Regions from separate parts of the Cellulosimicrobium sp. BMG9.23 genome, predicted to be linked through region 1. Evidence: riboswitches for the same ligand, from Rfam matches in the RefSeq annotation. Region 1 holds a riboswitch; each other region holds the start of a gene.

Region 1 (3,263 bases):
GTAGCGCACGCGTGCGATCCCCGGCAGCTCCTCGAGCACGCGCGCGATCCGCTCGGCCCCGGCGTTCTGCGCCGCGACGCGCACCGGCATCGTCTCCAGACCCTTGAGCAGCACCCACGCGTTGAACGCCGAGAGCGTCGGGCCCGTGTTGCGGATGAACGTCTGCACCGGCCCGCCGATGTACTCCTCGGTGCCGAGGATCGCGCCGCCGAGCACGCGGCCCTGTCCGTCGATGTGCTTCGTCGCGGAGTACACGACGACGTCCGCGCCGAGCTTGAGCGGCTTCTGCATGAGCGGCGTGGCGAACACGTTGTCGAGCACGACGACCGCGCCCGCGGCGTGCGCGAGCTCGCTCACGCGCCGCGCGTCGACGATGTCCTGCATGGGGTTCGACGGCGTCTCGAAGAACACGACGTCCGCGGGCGTCGAGAGCGCCTCCTCCCACTGCGACAGCACGTGGCCGTCGACGTAGTCGGTCCGCACGCCCCACTTGGCGAAGATCTCGTCGAAGATCACGACGCTCGACCCGAACAGCGCGCGGGCCGCCACGATCCGCGACCCCGACTGCACGAGCGCCGCGAGCGACGTGAAGACGGCCGACATGCCGGACGCCGTCGCGTAGCACGCCTCCGCGCCCTCGATCAGTCGCAGCCGCTCCTCGAACGTGTGCACGGTCGGGTTGCCGTACCGGGAGTACACGAACCGGTCGAGCTCGCCCTTGAAGGCGGCCTCGGCGTCGGACGCGCGGTCGTACGTGTAGCCCTGCGTGAGGAACAGCGCCTCGGACGTCTCCTGGAACTCCGTGCGCGCGTTGCCGCCGCGCACGGCGAGCGTCGCGGGGCGGGCGCTCGCGGGCAGCGGCTTGCGGCCGGAGCCGCCCGGGACCTGCCCGACGCCGTCTCCCCCGCTCACCGACCGGCCTCGCCCTCGGCGTAGGTGGTGGTGGGCAGACCGCGGACCTTCCAGCCCTCGGCGTCGCGCACGCCGGAGAAGCCGGGCGCGCCCTCGAAGCCTTCGAGGATGTTGTACGACGGACCGAGGCCGGCCGCGGTCGCCGCCCGCGCCGCGCCGATCGAGCGCTGGCCGGAGCGGCACAGGAACACGACGGCGCGCTCGTCGCCCGGGGTGAGGCCGGCCTGGGTGAGCCGGTCCACGAACGCGGGGTTGGGCCCGAACGGCGTCACCCACTCGTCGAAGACGACCTCGCGGCCGAGGTCCGCGACGTCGGGCACGCCGACGGTGCGCCACTCACCCTCGGTGCGGACGTCCACGAGGACGGCACGCTCGTCGGCGGCGAGCAGGTCCCAGGCCTCCTGCGGCGTGATGTCGCCGGCGTAGCCGACGGCGGGTCGGGGGGTCAGGTCGCTCATGGTTCTCCTCCATCGATCGTGGCAGTAGCACCCTCGCCCGGTGCGCCGTGTGATGGCTGGCGCGACCGGGGGGTTGCTGCGGCGTCGACGTGCCACGTCACTCGGCCGCTCCGGATGGTTGCTCGGATCGTACGTCACGGTGCCCGGTCGCCGGAACGTGCGTCTCGCGTCGTGGGAAGGTCCGACGGCCAGGCCGCTGTCCCGCGATGCGAGACCCCCTGCCCACCGGTTGACACGATCGCGGGCCCTCCCACATCCTGGATGACAGGTCATGAGTGCCAGCGTGAAACCCCGGTTTGCTGGCCGGCAACCCTCCTCTCGCGGCGGGGTGCCCCGGGTGACGACCGGGCCGCACGCCGACCGGCGCGCGGCAAGCGCGGGGAGCACCTCCCCGACACGACCTCGGAGGACCGTGCCATGACTGCTCTCGCCGAACGCTCCTGTCCGACGGCGGACGCTGCCCTCTCGCTCGGTGACGTCGCCGCGCTGCCCGCCCTGCTCCCCGTCGTGGGCAGCGACACGCTCGTCCCGCTCGTCGACGGCCGCAGCGTCCCGTACGCGAACCTCGACGTGGCGGCGTCGGCGCCGGCGCTGCGCTCCGTGGCCGACCGGGTCACCGAGGTCCTGCCGCTGTACGCGAGCGTGCACCGCGGGGCGGGCTACCTCTCCCAGGTGTCGACGGCGCTCTACGAGGCCGCGCGTCGCACGATCGGGTCGTTCGTCGGCGCGCGCGAGGAGGACGTCACCGTCGTCACGCGCAACACGACCGACTCGCTCAACCTCCTCGCGGGCTGCGTCCAGGCGAACCCCGACGGGTCGCCCGGCCGGGTGCTCGTCCTCGACGTCGAGCACCACGCGAACCTCCTGCCCTGGCAGCGGGCGGGTGGTGCGACGGTCCTTGCCGGCGGCGTGAGCGTCGCGGAGACGCTGTCGGGCCTGCGCGCCGAGCTCGCGCGGTTCGACTACGCGCTCCTCGCGGTGACGGGCGCGTCGAACGTCACGGGCGAGTCGCTGCCCGTCGCGGACGTCGTGCGGATCGCGCACGACGCCGGGGCGCGGGTCGTGCTCGACGGCGCGCAGCTCGTCCCGCACCGCGGGTTCTCGCTGGCCGCGACCGGCGTCGACTACGTCGCCTTCTCGGGTCACAAGGCGTACGCGCCGTTCGGCGCGGGCGCGCTCGTCGGGCGCCGCGACTGGCTCGACGCGGGCACGCCGTACCTCGCGGGCGGCGGCGCGGTGCGTCAGGTGCGTGTCGACGCCACCGACTGGCAGCCGGCGCCGGCGCGTCACGAGGCCGGGTCGCCCAACGTCGTGGGCGCCGTCGCGCTCGCCGCCGCGTGCGACGCCCTCGGCGGTCTGGACGCCGCAGCCCTGCACGAGCACGAGGCGGCGCTGCGCGCGGCGCTCGTCGACGGGCTGTCCGCGATCGACGGCGTGCGGGTCGTGAGCGTGTGGCCGGACGCCGTCGACCCGGTGGGCGTCGTGACGTTCTCCGTGACGGGCCACGACCCGGGCCTCGTCGCGGCGTACCTGTCGGCGGAGCACGGCATCGGCGTCCGCGACGGCCGGTTCTGCGCGCACCCGCTGCTCGCGCGCCTCGGGTACGACGCCGGGGCCGTCCGCGCGTCGGTCGGCGTGGGGACGTCGGGCGCGGAGGTGGTGCGTCTCGTCGACGCGGTGCGCGCGTACGTCGAGGAGGGGCCGCAGGTCGGGTACGCCGTGGTCGACGGGTGCTGGACCGTCGTCGACGACCCACGCCCGGTGCCGTCCGGGTCCGGTCTGGACGGGCTGTTCGCGACCGCCGCGGCGGGCCTCCTCGCCGACGCCGCAGGGTGCGGCCCGGCCGACTGACCCGAGAGAGCGACCCCCGGCCGAGAGAGCGATCCCCAGTTG
Region 2 (3,263 bases), on a different contig from region 1:
GGTCATCTCGAGCGGCGCGTCCTCGCCGGCGCCGCGGGCCACGGTGAAGTACCCCGGGAGGTCGAGCCGGCCGTCGGCGTCGGTGAGCCCGGCGAACCGGGACGGCACGGCACCGAGCGTCGCGACGACGTCGAGCACCTGGTCGTAGTAGGAGAACGAGCCGGGGACGGATGCGTCGTCGGCGCCGAGGCCGAGCTCGACGAGCCGGCGGACGGTGGCGAGGCGCAGCTCGCGGGCCGTGGCCTCGAGCTCGTCGGCGCTCGTGCGCCCGGCCCAGAACGCCTCGACGGCCTTCTTGAGCTCACGCCGACGCCCGATGCGGGGATAGCCGAGGACGGTGCCCGCGGGGAACGCGACCGGAAGGTGGGTAGGGGAGGGTACGGAAGTGGCCATGATCGAAACCTCTTGCTGGTCCTGAGGACCGGTCAGACGGGTCCGCCACGTGCGGCGACGCCCGTCGTGGGCAGGGAGGTGCCGGTGACCCACGGCCCGCTGGCCAGGTCCGGGACGTTCGGGTCGACGGCGCCGTTCGAGGTGCTGCCGTCGGTCCCGGACGTGCCGCCGCCGAGGTGAACACCCTCGAGCAGGTCAAGAGCGGCGCGGTACTTGTTGAACGTGTACACGTGCAGGCCCGGCGCACCGGCGTCGAGGACGCGCTGCGCGAGGTCGGACGAGTACGCGGTCCCGTAGGCGTGCTGCGCCTCGGGATCGGGCAGGGCGTCGAGCGCGTCCAGCAGGTGCTGGGGGGCGGGGACACCCGTGAGCTCCTCGACGCGACGGAGCCTGCGTGGCTCCGTCGTGGGCAGCAGCCCGGCGAGGATGGGGATCGTCACGCCGGCCGCGCGGGCCTCCGCGACGAAGTCGGTGTACGACGACGCGTCGTAGAACAGCTGCGTGATCGCGAAGCTCGCGCCTGCCTGCTGCTTCTGCAGGAGGCGCTGCACCTCCTGCGACCGCGTGGTGCCGGCGGCCCGGTTCCCGTCCACGAACGTCGCGACGGCGATCGTCAGCGGTCGGGCCGCGCTGCGGAGCGCGAGCGACGGGTTCGCCGCGCAGCGCGAGGCCTCGACCTCGCGCAGGAGCGCGACGAGCTCGATGCTCGACCCCACGCCGTCGGGCGCGGGACGCCAGTCCGGCTGGTCCGTGGGCGGGTCGCCGCGCAGCGCGAGGAAGCTGCGGACGCCCGCGTCGAGGAAGTCGGTGATGACGTCCTGCACGTGCTCGCGCGACGCACCCACGCACGTGAGGTGCGCGATCGCGTGCACGGGCGTGCCCTGCAGGAGCCGGCCGATGACGTCGAGCGAGGTCTGCCGGTCGTTGCCCGCCGCGCCGTACGTCACGGAGAGGAAGTCCGGCTGCGTCGCGACGAGCCGCCGCGCGGTCTCCCAGAACTTCGGCGCGGCGTCCGGGCGGCGAGGCGGCATGAGCTCGAACGAGACCGTGGGCCTCGCCGTCTCGGCGTGGGCGCGCCGGACGGCGTCCGCGACGCTCACGGCGCGACCTCGCCCGGGTGCTGCGCGCCCGGGTGTGTCGACGTGCGGACGGGAGCGCTCGCCGTCGGGCACGGGCTGCCCGGACGGTGCGCGAAAGATGCCTCGTTGACCATAGTCACTCCATCGACCCTGGCGTTAGCACCTTTGTCCTCGGGAGGCTTCCGTCGGCGGGTTGCTGCGGTGTCGTCGAGCCAGGACTCTCGACCGCTCTGGATGGTTCACCCGATCCTAAGCGGTATCCGCCATGCGGTCGAGTGCGCTCGTCTGATGAGATGCCTCGCGCACGGATGCGCGATGATGCCGCCGTGGACGACGACACCGCCGTGGACGACGACCGGACCCCGACCCTCGACGCGCCACCCGTCCGGCTCCGCGCCTGGCGCCCCGAGGACGCGCACGTCGTGGTCGAGGCGTCGCAGGACCCGCTGATCCCGCTCGTGACCACGGTCCCGCGCACGCCGGACGCCGCGGCCGTGGACGCGTACGTCGCGCGGCAGCGCCGGCGGCTGGCCGAGGGGGTCGGCTACTCGTTCGTCGTCGCGACGGCCGACGACGACCGCGCCGTCGGGCAGCTCTCCGTCCTCCTGCGCGACGCCGACCACGGACGCGTCAGCCTCGGGTACTGGGTGGCGGCGAGCCGTCGACGTCGCGGCTACGCGGGCGCGGCTCTGCGCGCTGCCGCGGACTGGGCGCTGGGACTGCCGGGCATCGAACGCGCGGACCTCTTCGTCGAGCCGTGGAACGAGGGCTCGTGGCGCGCCGCAGAGGGCGCCGGCTTCGTCCGGGAAGGGCTGCTGCGGGGGTGGCAGCGGGTCGGCGGGGAGCGTCGCGACATGTTCGTCTACGGGCGGTTGATCGACTGATCGCGTCTCGGCTCGTCGCCGGGCGGGCGCGCAGGGCGGGGGATAGGTTCGTGCCGTTCCCTGTGACGGAGGTCTCGACCCGTGCACCATCGCTCGTCCCCGGCGGTCCGCGCCGTCCACCCCCTCGCCACGGCCGGTGCCGCGCTCCTCGCGCTCGCCCTCGTCCTGGTGCTCGCGATCCCCGCGGCGCTCACGGCGGCGGCGCAGACCGGCACGGGTACCCTCTCCCTCTTCAAGCGCATCGAGAACCGCGACACGGGCTCGTCCGAAGGCCGGCGCGAGCTGTGGACGATGCACGCGCAGAACGTCGCCACGGGCGAGCTCATCGAGGGCGACGGGCTCAACGGCGTGCAGTCGCTCCAGGTGCCTGCCGGGACCTACCGGATCTGGGAGAGCGGCGGCGTCTCGGGATTCCGGTTCTTCAGCTGGAACTGCGGGGGTGACGACATCCTCGACCCGACCCCCGAGGTCGTCGTCCCCCCGGGTGGCACGCTCACGTGCACGGTCGACAACGAGGCCGTCTCTCCCACGCTGACGCTCGTCAAGGACGTCGTCGGCGGCACGGCCTCGCCCGAGGACTGGACCCTGCGCGCGCAGGGTCCGTCGTCGATCGGCGGGCCGTCCGGCTCCGACGAGGTGACGAACCAGGAGGTCCGGATCGGGCAGTACACGCTGTCCGAGGAGGGCGGACCGGACGGCTACCGCAACGACGGGTGGGCGTGCGAGGGCGCGGAGGTCGACGGGTCGACCGTGACGATCGACCTCGCCGACTCGGTGACGTGCACCGTGACGAACGTCGGTCCGGTGACCCCCACGGTCCCGACGCTGACCCTCGTCAAGGAGGTCGTCGGCGGGCCGGCGACGGCCGCGGACTGGGACCTCACGGCGACGGGTCCGTCGACGCTCA
Region 3 (3,263 bases), on a different contig from region 1:
CGATTCCCCAGCCCTCGTCGAGCAGGGCCTCCACGGCATCGTCGGCGGCGCCGATCGCGTCGGTCGCGGGCACGTCGACGACCCGGACGGGCGGCCCCTCCATCCCGCGCGGCGTGATGCGTTCGGGAGAGAGCGCGCCGAACACCTGGGCGATCTGCTTCGTCGAGCGCAGGTTCTCGTGCAGCGTCACGGGCACGAGCTCGAGCGGCACGCGACCCTCGCGGGGGAAGACGCGCTGCGCATCGTCCATGAAGACGTGCAACCCGCCGGCGTCCTGGTCGCGCAGGCAGCGCAGCAGCGACGGCCACCACAGGTCGCCGAAGTCCTGCGCCTCGTCGACCACGACCGCGTCGAACAGCTCGCCCGGGCCACGCCCGTCCGCGAGCTCGCCGAGCGCCAGCGGCAGCCGCCGCTCCCAGTAGTCCGGGTCGTCGTCGGCTCCGGGCTCCGCGCCCCACTCGAGCGGCAGGTCGTGGAACAGGCCGACGTAGGCGGGCCGGTCCCGCGCCGGCCACTGCTCCACGATGCGCTCGAAGTACCGCCCGAGCCCGCGCGAGTAGCACAGGAGCGCGACGCGCTCCCCGGCTCGCGCCCGACGCCGCGCCTGCTCGAGGGCGAGCCACGTCTTCCCCGACCCGGCACCGCCCACGACGCGCATGCGCCGCACGCCGGAGAGCGCGTCCAGTGTGCGCGACTGGTCGCGCGTCATCTGCTCGAGCCGCGTCTCGTGCTGCGCCGCGAGCGTGAGGTGCTCCGCCTGGCTGGGGAAGCCCCCGACGAGCGACTCGACGAGGTCCGGGACGTCGTCGGCCGCGAGCGGCGCGTGGCCCAGGCCGTGGCGCTCGATCGCGTGCTTGACGCGCTCCGCCACGCCGTAAGGCCGCTCGAGGTCGCCCCGGTCGACGAGCATGTCGCGTGGCAGGTCGAGCGCGGCCCAGTCGGCCGGCACGTACCGGTGCGGCAGTGCCACGAGGTGCGCCGTGCGCGCCTCCCCCGCCCAGAGACCCCGGCGACGCAGGAGTGCCTGCAGCGCGTGCCGCGCGCCCTGCACCTGCCGCAGTGGCTCGATGCGATGCCGCCGCTCGCCGCTGCCCTGGTACCAGGCGCCGTCGACCCGGTCGACGTACCCGCCCTTCACCTCGATCGCCGCGATCCCGACTCCGGGCCAGACGACGAGCACGTCGATCTCGTACTCGTGCTCGTCCTCCTGGAGGTGCAGCCCGTGGACGACGACCACGTCGTCGGGCAGCTGGTCGACGAGCGCCTCCCACACGGCACGCTCGGCCCCGCCGTCGTCGGGGAACGTCGGGTCGGACGGGTACGCGCGCGGCATGACCCGTTCGTACCGCACGTGGCTGTCGACGTCACGCGCGCCGGGCACGATCGTCGCCGCGGTCATCGGATTTCACCCGCGACCGCCGTCGCGACGGCGCTCGCCGGGTGGACCGCGCGGGCCCACGCGAGGTAGGCCTCGCGGCGGGCGGCGTCGTCGAAGGTGCCGTGCGCGACCCAGTCGTCGTGCCAGGTGAAGACGCGCTCGGGGCGCGAGAACATCGCGTCCTCGATGACGCCGTCCTGCACGGTCCGCTGCCCCCAGTAGGGCGCGTTCGGGTCGAGCCGCAGGACGGGAAGCCCCGAGGCACGGGCAAGGCGCCAACGCTCGGGGAAGACGAGCGTGACGTAGGCGCCCATGCGGGTGTTCCCGGGGTCGTCCTGGTGGCGCGGAGCGAGGGACGGCACCCCCAGCGCCGAGGTGATGCTGCCGTCGACGGCGAGGCACTCGTCGCACACCGAGCGCTGCACCCGGAACGTGCCGCGGAAGTACGAGCGCCCCCGCAGGCAGACGCGGCACAGGGTCAGCCCGCCACGCACGCCGCACTCGCGGGACGGCGTCGGGCGGGGGACGCCGGTGTGGACGGGGCACAGGAGCCGCGCGTCGGCGCTGAGGAGGACGCGGCACGCGTCGTCGGTGCGGACCCAGTGGGTGGTGGTGACGGACATCGGTGAGGCCCTTCGTCCAGGGCCGTCGTCGGGTCGGACGCACGGCGGTGCGACCGAGAGGGACGACGACCTCGCTCTTCCCGCGGCCGGTCGGCCAGGGCCGGTCTTCCTCCTGGGGCACCGTGCGCGAGGGGCGCGGTTGCCGGACCGGCACGCGGAGGGCGTATCGCCGGTCGCTCTGGACCTGGGGAGATGTCTACCGGACGCCACCGACACGCCGCAACTCGGTGCCACCTCTTCCGCCGAGCACGCGATCAGTCACCGCCGATCACGGGGCTACCCACCGAATGTGCCGCAGAACGGTGGCCAAGCCCGTGCTCGGCGGACGGCCCCCGGCCTGGGCGCTGCGGCAGGCACAGCAGCGGGCCGCGCCCCCGAGGGAGCGCGGCCCGCTGTTCCGTGCTGTGTCGCGTCAGCGCCTCAGCGACCGATGTTCGACAGCTCTGCCGCAGCGATGATCAACTGCCGCTCGGCGCCGATGAGCACTCCGGCGTCCACGAGCTCGGCCGTCACCTCGCGCACGTGGCGGACGAACTCGCGGTGCGTCGGGTACTCGCCGTCCTCGGCGATGTGGTCGTTGACGGTGCAGCCCTCGCCGTCGTCGAAGTTGCCGACCGTGCTGTCGTTGCCGTCGATGATGACGGTCGGCCGCACGTCCGAGCCCTGGCAGCGGTCGCGCAGCAGCTGGACGACGGTGAACGTCACCTCGCCCGTCTGCGACGTCTCGCCGGCGCCGTTGACCGCCCGGTAGCGCACGACGTGCTCGCCGTCCGCCGCGACGACGAACGGTGCGGCGTAGCGCTGCCACGTGCCGCCGTCGACCTGGAACTCGGTGCGGTCGACGCCCGACTCCTCGTCGACGGCCGTGAGCGTCACGGTCGCGCGACCGACGAACGCGCCGTCGCGGTTGCGGCTGCCGCCGATGCCCGCGGTGACCTCCGGACCGCCGGGGTCCGGGTCCTCGCCCTCGACGTCGACGACGACGCTCTGCGGTGCCGACACGTTGCCGGCGACGTCCGTCGCGCGGTACGTGATCGTGTGCTCACCCGGGGTGCGCAGCGAGATCTGCTTCGAGTACGGCATCCACTCGCCGCCGTCGACCTGGTACTCGATCGACGCGACGCCGGAGCCGGCGTCGGTCCCGCGCAGTCGGACGAACGCGGGACCGACGTACTCGCCGGCATCGTTCTGCTGGCCGTAGACGCGGTGGTCGACCTCGGGCGCCACCGTGTCGCTCCCGTCGCCCGCCACGACCGCGAAGG

Evidence for each region. Region 1 has a riboswitch for S-adenosylmethionine ahead of AC4H2G_RS02930 (aminotransferase class V-fold PLP-dependent enzyme). Riboswitches for the same ligand answer to the same signal wherever they lie in the genome.
Region 2: linked by a shared signal. The riboswitch ahead of AC4H2G_RS05665 (methylenetetrahydrofolate reductase) and the one ahead of AC4H2G_RS02930 (aminotransferase class V-fold PLP-dependent enzyme) in region 1 are both predicted to bind S-adenosylmethionine.
Region 3: linked by a shared signal. The riboswitch ahead of AC4H2G_RS10640 (hypothetical protein) and the one ahead of AC4H2G_RS02930 (aminotransferase class V-fold PLP-dependent enzyme) in region 1 are both predicted to bind S-adenosylmethionine.

The regions. Positions count from the first base shown of each region.
Region 1 covers NZ_JBZGBZ010000002.1:186,495-189,757, reverse strand. Annotated here, with positions in the region: gene AC4H2G_RS02940 (O-succinylhomoserine sulfhydrylase) at 1-912, opposite strand, end outside; gene AC4H2G_RS02935 (rhodanese-like domain-containing protein) at 909-1,370, opposite strand; SAM riboswitch class I at 1,377-1,491, opposite strand; SAM riboswitch class IV at 1,638-1,753, shown strand; gene AC4H2G_RS02930 (aminotransferase class V-fold PLP-dependent enzyme) at 1,788-3,221, shown strand.
Region 2 covers NZ_JBZGBZ010000003.1:278,489-281,751, forward strand. Annotated here, with positions in the region: gene metE (5-methyltetrahydropteroyltriglutamate--homocysteine S-methyltransferase) at 1-393, opposite strand, end outside; gene AC4H2G_RS05665 (methylenetetrahydrofolate reductase) at 426-1,493, opposite strand; SAM riboswitch class I at 1,611-1,713, opposite strand; gene AC4H2G_RS05670 (GNAT family N-acetyltransferase) at 1,799-2,356, shown strand; gene AC4H2G_RS05675 (prealbumin-like fold domain-containing protein) at 2,438-3,263, shown strand, end outside.
Region 3 covers NZ_JBZGBZ010000005.1:415,916-419,178, forward strand. Annotated here, with positions in the region: gene AC4H2G_RS10635 (nuclease-related domain-containing DEAD/DEAH box helicase) at 1-1,399, opposite strand, end outside; gene AC4H2G_RS10640 (hypothetical protein) at 1,396-2,001, opposite strand; SAM riboswitch class IV at 2,070-2,186, opposite strand; gene AC4H2G_RS10645 (OmpL47-type beta-barrel domain-containing protein) at 2,422-3,263, opposite strand, start outside.